Regions from separate parts of the Bacillus paramycoides genome, predicted to be linked through region 2. Evidence: riboswitches for the same ligand, from Rfam matches in the RefSeq annotation. Region 2 holds a riboswitch; the other holds the start of a gene.

Region 1 (4,413 bases), 1.0 Mb from region 2:
GTTAAATGTCCAGTTAAGTTAAGGTCTTTAGAATAACGCTGCAATCCTTTTTGATGTTCTGAGTGAGGAAAGAGTATTTTATTTGTAAATGAAAGATAATATGCTTCCATATTCTGATGTGAAACTTGAAACTTTCCGTAGTATGTATTTTCATTTTCAAGATGATCGAGTCGAAAAGGGTGAAAGTCATTTTTCTGTAAGAAGGGAAACATATTTTGTTCATATCCAGTTTTAAAAGAAAACGGGAATATAAATTGAAATATAGCTGTTGTTACATCCTTTTCCTCGATTGTTTGTATTGCCTCCATTTACATTGTTTCCTTTCCATATATGCTATAAAAACAACATGCCCAAATTTATTTGAAAATAACCACTGTTTTACACTTGGTTAAGTATGAAAATTCAGCTTATTTAGCAGGGGACATGTATAATGTTATGTATACGAAAAGTTATAAAATTATATTTTGAAAAGGGGGATGTTGCATGCGTATTTTAGTATTAGGAGCTGGTGGTGTTGGAGGCTTTTTTGGAGGTCGCTTAGTAGAAAAGGGAGAAGATGTTACGTTTCTTGTTCGTAGTAAACGGAAAAAACAATTGGAGGAAAGAGGGCTTGTAATCCGAAGTGTTAACGGGGATTTTTCCTTCCAACTAAAATTAATAACGAAAGAAGATCAAACTTCTCAGTTTGATGTTATTTTATTTTCAACAAAAGCGTATCACTTAAACGAGGCAATTCAAGATGTAAAACCGTTTGTTAGCGAAAGAACTGTCATCATTCCATTACTAAATGGTATCGCACATGTACCACTATTACAAAAAGAATTTGGTGAAGAGAAAGTGATTGGCGGTTTATGCTTTATCGAGACGACGTTAAACGATCAAGGAGAGATTGTACAGACGAGTGCTGCAAATAGACTTGTGTTTGGAGAAATGAAGCCTCAAGATTCAGAGAGAATAAAGCATATTGCTAAAGCATTTACAGGTACGAAATCTAGTTTTGTTTTAAGTGAAAACATTATGCAAGATATGTGGCATAAATATTTATTTATTACTGTAATGTCGGGTGTGACAACATTAATGCGGGCACCGATAGGACCGATTCGCGAAAGCGAAGGTGGACGCGCTTTTATCCAAAACTTATTTGAAGAATGTGTGCAAATCATGAGATCTATGAAAGCTCCAGTTAAGGATGGTATTGCCCAAGAACATATGAAAACAATTGATAAAATTTCATATGATATGAAGTCATCGATGCAGCGGGATATGGAAAAAGGTTCGTTCATTGAAGGCGAGCACTTACAAGGATACTTACTAGATGTAGCAGAACAATTTTCTATAGAAGCACCATTATTGGGTACGGTATATCAAAATTTGAAAGTGTATGAAGAAATGACCTTTAACAAATCAGCAATAGAATTGGATGTATGAAAAAATAAAAAAGAAAGCAATATATAAGTGTATTGCTTTCTTTTTTATGACAACTTATTTGTTTCTTTTCGTTCTATCTGTCAAATTTATTTCCTGTTCACGTTTACCGTATAATTGATTAATTTCATTTGCTAATGCATCTAAATAGGAATCGGAAAAAATAGGCTTCTTTTCTTTAGACATGTGAGTCTCCTTTATCAATTTTTTAGTATTCATTATGTATGTTTACCGGCGAATTATGCGAAATCATTTAAATTTTGTCTTTTTAAAAATTTTTATTTACATTTTGAAAATAAAGGAGTATTATAATCCACAGTTTCAATTTTCTAAATCGCTGAAACCGCATGGTGCGGGGGACCCGTTCTTATGGATTAGTTCTTAATCCAATGGGGTGAATCCTTGAAAAAGGTAGGGCTACTCATAGGCCCGAATCCGACAGCTAACCTCGTAAGCGTTATATTGAGAAGGAAGGTGGAGCTTGTGCGACAAAAAATATAATGTCTACAAGTCTATTTCGTTATGGCTTGTAGACATTTTTGTTTTCTGAGGAAATAGTTTATTCGCTGTAACTAGCAGAAAAGTTCGTACAAAATTATTGGAGAGTGGACAGCATTGGTTTCATCTATTAAAAGATTTTTAATTGGAAGACCGTTAAAATCAACAGAGTTAGGAGAACAAAAGCTTAATAAAACGAAGGCGTTAGCTATTTTATCTTCTGACGCATTGTCATCGGTTGCATACGGACCAGAGCAAATTTTAATTGCTTTAGCAGGTCTTGGAGCGATTGCTTATTGGTATTCAATTCCGATCGCTGTTGGGGTATTAGTATTATTGACAGCCCTTATTTTATCTTATCGTCAAATTATTTTTGCTTATCCGCATGGCGGAGGCGCGTATGTTGTATCAAAAGAAAACTTAGGGATGAATCCAGGGTTAATAGCTGGAGGATCTTTATTAGTGGATTATATTTTAACTGTTGCGGTAAGTGTATCAGCAGGTACAGATGCGCTCACATCAGCTTTTCCTAGTTTACATGCACATAATGTAATCATTGCGATTATATTTGTTATATTTATTACGATATTAAATTTGAGAGGGGTAACGGAATCAGCTTCCGTTTTAGCATATCCTGTTTATTTATTTGTTCTAGCACTATTTATATTAATTGGTGTAGGTATATATAATATTATAACTGGTCAAGTTTCACCGACATTACACACGCCAATTGGAACTCCGGTTGCGGGTATTAGTTTGTTCTTACTGTTACGAGCATTTGCATCAGGTAGTTCGGCTTTAACAGGTGTTGAGGCGATCTCTAACGCAATTCCAAACTTTAAGGATCCTGCACCTAACAATGCTGCGAAAACATTGCTTGCAATGGGTGCATTACTTGCCGTTTTATTTTCAGGAATTGTTTTCTTAGCTTATTATTACGGAATTACTCCAAGTAAAGAAGTAACAGTTGTTTCACAAATTGCTGAACAAACATTTGGACGTAATTTCATGTACTATTTCATACAAGGTACAACGGCTTTAATATTAATTCTCGCTGCTAATACTGGTTATTCTGCATTTCCTTTATTAGCGGTTAACCTTGCAAAAGATAAATTTATACCGAGAATGTTTACGATTAGAGGAGACCGCCTAGGTTACTCAAACGGTATTATTATACTTGGAGTTGCCTCAATTATTTTAATTGTAGCTTTCCAAGGACAAACAGAACATTTAATTCCGCTATATGCAGTAGGTGTATTTATTCCATTTACACTTTCTCAAACGGGGATGGTATTAAAATGGCTTCGCGAAAAGCCTGAAGGATGGGCTTTACGATTAACGGTCAATTTAATTGGAGCAGTCATTAGTTTTATCGTAATGATTATGTTCTTTTTAACTAAATTCGCACAAGTATGGTCAATCCTTATTTTCTTACCTGTTATTATCTTCTTGTTCCACCGAATTAAGAAGCATTATGATGCAGTAGGAGACCAACTAAGTTTAAAAACTTGTGAACGGATTGTTCCGATTGAAGGAAATGTAATTGTCGTTCCTGTAGCTGGTATGACGCACGTGGTAGAAAACTCATTGAACTATGCGAAGTCTCTTTCTGCAGATCAAGTTATCGCTGTATATGTTGCTTTTGACAGGGAAGAGGAAAAGAAATTTGAAGAGAAATGGAAGAAGTGGCAACCTGAAGTAAGACTTGTTACCTTACATTCTCATTATAGAAGTATTATTCAACCGCTAACAAAGTTTATTGATACAGTGCAATATAAAGCGAGTGAATCAAATTACCGTGTTACTGTCGTTATACCACAGTTCATTCCGAAAAAAGGTTGGCATAACATTCTTCATAATCAGTCTAGTTTACTCATTCGTGCGTATTTACTCTATAAAAGAAATGTTGTTATTACGACAGTTCCATATCATTTGAAAAAGTAAGAAGATTTTTTAAGGATAGCTTCATGAAAGTGAAGCTATCCTTTTTGTGTATACACTATGCATAATTGCATATGAGTATAAAAGATATATTGATATAATTTTTGAATCTGTAAATAAGTAGAGGTTTTTGTTGTGATATATGGATATTTCAATTGGAAAAGTGAAGAGGATTATATTTTGGAATAAGGACAATAAAGCTTGAAAATAAAGGGAATGAAAATACTTCTTTACGTTATATAAATAGCTGTGTTTAAATGACCTTACAGTACAAAACTTACATGAAAAACAAAACGAAATTTCATATTTACGTACGTTTTTTAGTTTATAACAAATAATATTTTTATGTAATATATTCACTATGTGAATGTGGAAATGGCTATAAAATAGAAGTTTTATACAATATTATTCATACTAATCATATATGAAATGTTTTATAACAATAAGTAAGTACTGTAGCAATAAAAGTTGAGAGAGGTGGTTCATACATGGATCGCGGTGAGAACGTTCTCTATTTTAACCATCTCAAATTATGTGCAAGAAAATAGA
Region 2 (4,413 bases):
TATTGATGCAACTGATAATTTCGAAACGCGTTTCATTGTAAATGATATAGCGCAAAAACATTCTATTCCATGGATTTACGGAGCATGTGTAGGGAGTTACGGCCTTTCTTACACAATTCTTCCTAGTAAAACGCCATGTTTATCTTGTTTATTACAATCGATTCCGCTTGGCGGGGCGACATGTGATACAGCGGGAATTATATCACCTGCTGTATCTCTCGTCGTTTCTCATCAAGTAACGGAAGCTCTTAAACTGTTAGTAGAAGATTACGAATCGCTTCGAGATGGACTTGTATCGTTTGATGTATGGAAGAATGAATATTCATGTATGAATGTGCAAAAGCTTCGTAAGCACAATTGTCCTTCGTGTGGAGAGAATGCATTGTATCCGTATTTAAATAAAGATAATACATCGAAAACAGCAGTGTTATGCGGGAGAAATACAGTTCAAATTAGACCACCTCATAAAGAGGAAATAGATTTTGAACGATACAAAGAACTGCTGAATGATCGTGTGCATGATTTAAATGTAAATCCATATTTATTATCATTTTCTGTGGAAGAAAAGAAATTAGTTGCTTTTAAAGATGGTCGTGTACTTGTACATGGAACGAAGGATATAAGCGAAGCAAAAACAATTTATCATCGCTATTTTGGATAGAAAAGGATGAGTGGGATGAAAGTAAATAAAGCTTTAACAATTGCAGGATCTGATAGTGGCGGCGGTGCCGGCATTCAAGCAGATTTAAAAACATTCCAAGAGCTTGGTGTGTATGGGATGACGGCTATTACGGCAATTACTGCTCAAAACACGCTTGGCGTTCAAGGGGTATATCCAGTTTCGTTAGAAGGTATTACGGAACAGTTGAATTCAATTGGTACGGATTTAACACCAGATGCTGTGAAACTAGGAATGTTATTTAACAGCGAAATTATTCAAATTGTAGCAGAATATATTAATAAGTTTGGCTGGAATAATATTGTACTAGACCCTGTTATGATTGCTAAGGGCGGTGCATCATTATTACAACAAGAAGCAGTACAAGCATTAAAAGAATATTTATTACCAGTAGCAACTGTTATCACGCCGAATGTTCCAGAAGCAGAAGTGTTAACTGGGCTGGAAATTCATAACGTTGAAGATAGTAAAGAAGCTGCAAAAGTACTGCATGAATTAGGTGCGAAATATGTACTTATGAAGGGCGGACATGCAGAATATCAAGGTAATGAAGTAATTGATTTACTCTTTGATGGAGAAAAGTTTATTGAATTTAGAAGTGAGCGAATTCCTTCAAAGCAAACACACGGAAGCGGGTGTACATTTGCGTCAGCAGTTACAGCTGGCCTTGCGAAAGGATACTCGATGGAAGAGGCAGTTCAAGAGGCAAAACGATTTATTAGTATAGCAATTGAAGAGCCATTGAATATTGGTAGTGGTCATGGACCGACGAATCATTTTGCATACAAATTGAATAAAGCATAAGCATGAATAGTAGAAAAGTCAGTTTTGTAACTGACTTTTTTTCTGTTTACTTTTTCCAAATACAGGAGTAATATATCAGCCAGAATATATTTTTTGTAATACGCTGAGTCCAATTATATGGAGCGGAGGAACCAATTTGTGCAGTGTCACTAGGGGTGAATCTTTCAATTTTGAAAGTAGGGCTACTCTCAAAGTCCGAATCCGACAGCTAACTTCGTAAGCGTCTTGAGAGAGGACGGTGCCATGATGGATACATCACTTCATCAATCTGATTAGTATAGGGGAATATCAATCTATGTTTGATTTCTTTTATGCTAAGGAGGATGAGGTACATGGAATTAACACTTATTTGTGTTGGAGAAGAAAGTAAGGTAAATAGTCTAATAGATTTAGTAGCATTTCAACATGAGTTAATTATTTTTACAGCAAATGAAGAGATAGCGGCTGAAGTTAGGAATTATGGGTTTGATTGGACGTATAGTTGTAGTCAGGAGCAGGATTTTACTAGTATTTGTGAGTGTATTAAGAAGGTGATTTTACTAGGTGATGAGCTTCCAATCGTTAGCTTCTTTACAGAACATATTCGCTTTTCTTTTCAAGCACCTATTACTGTTGTTACAAGGAATAAACGATATCCAGCGAGGCTCTATGAAACAATTGGAGCTACATTTGTCGTGTTTACGAATTGTGATAATATTTCTTTTTTATTTTTTGAATAGGGTGGGGGAAAGAAGATGAAAGTGTTGTTACTAGGAGATATAGCGAATCGTTGGGCGGTATCGGTAGAGCGAGTTCAAGAATTGGTGGTGCTCGATCCTATTTTTCCAAGGCCCTATATCATATTGCCATCGAAAGACGCTTTATATTTAAAAACAGATGTTATCGAATATGAGCAATTACATGCAGAATTGTCACAAGTTTATATTCGTGGGAGAAATTTACGTGCTTTTTTACGGGGGGAATAAATAGTGAGTGAAAAAAGAGCGAATGCGAAGTGCAACAAGCTATGCACTTCATGTCATTCGCTCTTTTTATTTCGTATTTAAAAGATCATTTCTATGAAAAAGAAAGAAAATACGAGAAAATAGATGAAAGGATATTAATAATACTTAATGTAAGCGTTTAAATAGAATGATATTTTCTTATTTTCAGTAATTTGCCTCTTTACAAGTGAAATATAGAGGAGTATATTTACTCTCATAAATCATTCATAAAATTTCCAAAAAAACCTAAAATCGCTGAGTTCCAGAAATGGAGCGGGGGAACCAATTTTGTGCATCGTCACTTGGGGTGAATCTTTCAGTTTGAAAGTAGGGCTACTCTTTAGGCCCGAATCCGACAGCTAACCTCGTAAGCGTTTAGAGAGGAGGTTTACTTTTTGTTGTTCATTTTTTGAACACTGAGTAGAGCTCAGTGTTCTTTTTTAATATTTTAATGGTAAATTTTTACAAAAAAGAATGGGGGATAGCTATGTTAGATGTTGTAATGATTGGAATTTTTGTTGTGTTAGTCGCATCGATGGCAAGTCTTGCAAGTTGGTCAGATAAAGTTGTGAAAGAAGGGAAGCAATCATGATGATTGCCTTATCGGTTATTGTTGCAGCAATTACGGTGTACTTAGTGTATGCATTATTAAATCCGGAAAAGTTTTAATTAGGGGGAGTCATTCATTATGATCTGGGTCGCAGTTGTTATTACAATGCTGTTGTTTATTCTTGTGGCAAAGCCAACGGGAATTTATTTAGAGAAAGCCTTTCAAGGGAGTAAAAAGCTAGATAAAGTATTCGGGCCTTTTGAAAAACTTATTTTTAAAATTACGGGTGTGAAAGAATACAATCAAACGTGGAAACAATACGCACTATCATTAGTTTTATTAAATGGATTTATGATTGTTGTCGTATACTTCATTTTCAGACTGCAAGGAGTATTGCCATTAAATCCAGCACACATTGAAGGAATGGAGCCTACGCTCGCTTTTAATACAGCAATTAGTTTTATGGCGGATACAAATTTACAGCATTATAGCGGTGAAAATGGTTTATCTTATTTATCACAATTAATTGGAATTACATTTTTAATGTTTGCAGCACCGGCAACGACGTTAGCACTCGTTATGGCATTTATAAGAGGGCTTGCTGGAAAAGAACTTGGTAACTTTTTCGTTGATTTTACGAGAGCATTAACGAGAGTATTTCTTCCTATCGCATGTATTGCAGCACTAGTCTTTGTCGCACTTGGTGTACCACAAACGTTAGACGGTGCAGTTACCGCACAAACGATTGATGGCGCGAAACAAAGTATTTTACGCGGACCTGTTGCATCATTCGTAGCAATTAAGGAACTCGGAAATAACGGCGGTGGATTTTTCGGAGCAAACTCTACGCACCCTTTTGAAAATCCAGGGCAAATGAGTAATATTTTGCAAATGATGCTTATGATGTTATTGCCAACAGCACTTCCGTTTACGTACGGACGAATGGTAGGCAATAAAAAGCAAGGACGTATCCTTTTCGTTTCACTATTCATGGTGTTTTTACTAGGGTTTATAACGATTACGACATCTGAATTACATGGGAATCCAGCGTTAAATGGAATGGGTATCGAACATGTACAAGGAAGTACAGAAGGAAAAGAAGTGCGATTTGGAACGGTATTTTCTTCACTCTACGCGACAGTAACGACAGCTGCCGAAACAGGTGCTGTGAATACGATGCATGATACGTTAACACCAATTGGCGGGTTAGTACCACTCGTAAATATGATGTTAAATACAGTATACGGCGGCGTTGGAGCAGGCTTTGTGAACATCATTATGTATGCGATTATCGCAGTCTTTATATCTGGATTGATGGTTGGACGGACACCAGAGTTTTTAGGTAAGAAAATTGAAGGTAAGGAAATGAAATTAATTGCGGTAACAATACTATTTCA

What was found. A riboswitch is a leader RNA that binds a small molecule or an ion and turns the genes downstream of it on or off. The one in region 2 is predicted to bind cyclic di-AMP.
Region 1: linked by a shared signal. The riboswitch ahead of AAG068_RS09210 (APC family permease) and the one ahead of AAG068_RS03895 (hypothetical protein) in region 2 are both predicted to bind cyclic di-AMP.

What each region holds. Positions count from the first base shown of each region.
Region 1 covers NZ_CP152427.1:1,772,950-1,777,362, forward strand. Annotated here, with positions in the region: partial or broken gene AAG068_RS09195 (hypothetical protein) at 1-308, opposite strand, end outside; gene panE (2-dehydropantoate 2-reductase) at 484-1,428, shown strand; gene AAG068_RS09205 (hypothetical protein) at 1,483-1,611, opposite strand; cyclic di-AMP (ydaO/yuaA leader) riboswitch at 1,751-1,897, shown strand; gene AAG068_RS09210 (APC family permease) at 2,041-3,867, shown strand.
Region 2 covers NZ_CP152427.1:755,556-759,968, forward strand. Annotated here, with positions in the region: gene thiF (thiazole biosynthesis adenylyltransferase ThiF) at 1-661, shown strand, start outside; gene thiD (bifunctional hydroxymethylpyrimidine kinase/phosphomethylpyrimidine kinase) at 668-1,483, shown strand; cyclic di-AMP (ydaO/yuaA leader) riboswitch at 1,575-1,722, shown strand; gene AAG068_RS03895 (hypothetical protein) at 1,816-2,202, shown strand; gene AAG068_RS03900 (hypothetical protein) at 2,218-2,448, shown strand; cyclic di-AMP (ydaO/yuaA leader) riboswitch at 2,710-2,854, shown strand; gene AAG068_RS03905 (SipW-dependent-type signal peptide-containing protein) at 2,954-3,058, shown strand; gene kdpF (K(+)-transporting ATPase subunit F) at 3,055-3,135, shown strand; gene kdpA (potassium-transporting ATPase subunit KdpA) at 3,155-4,413, shown strand, end outside.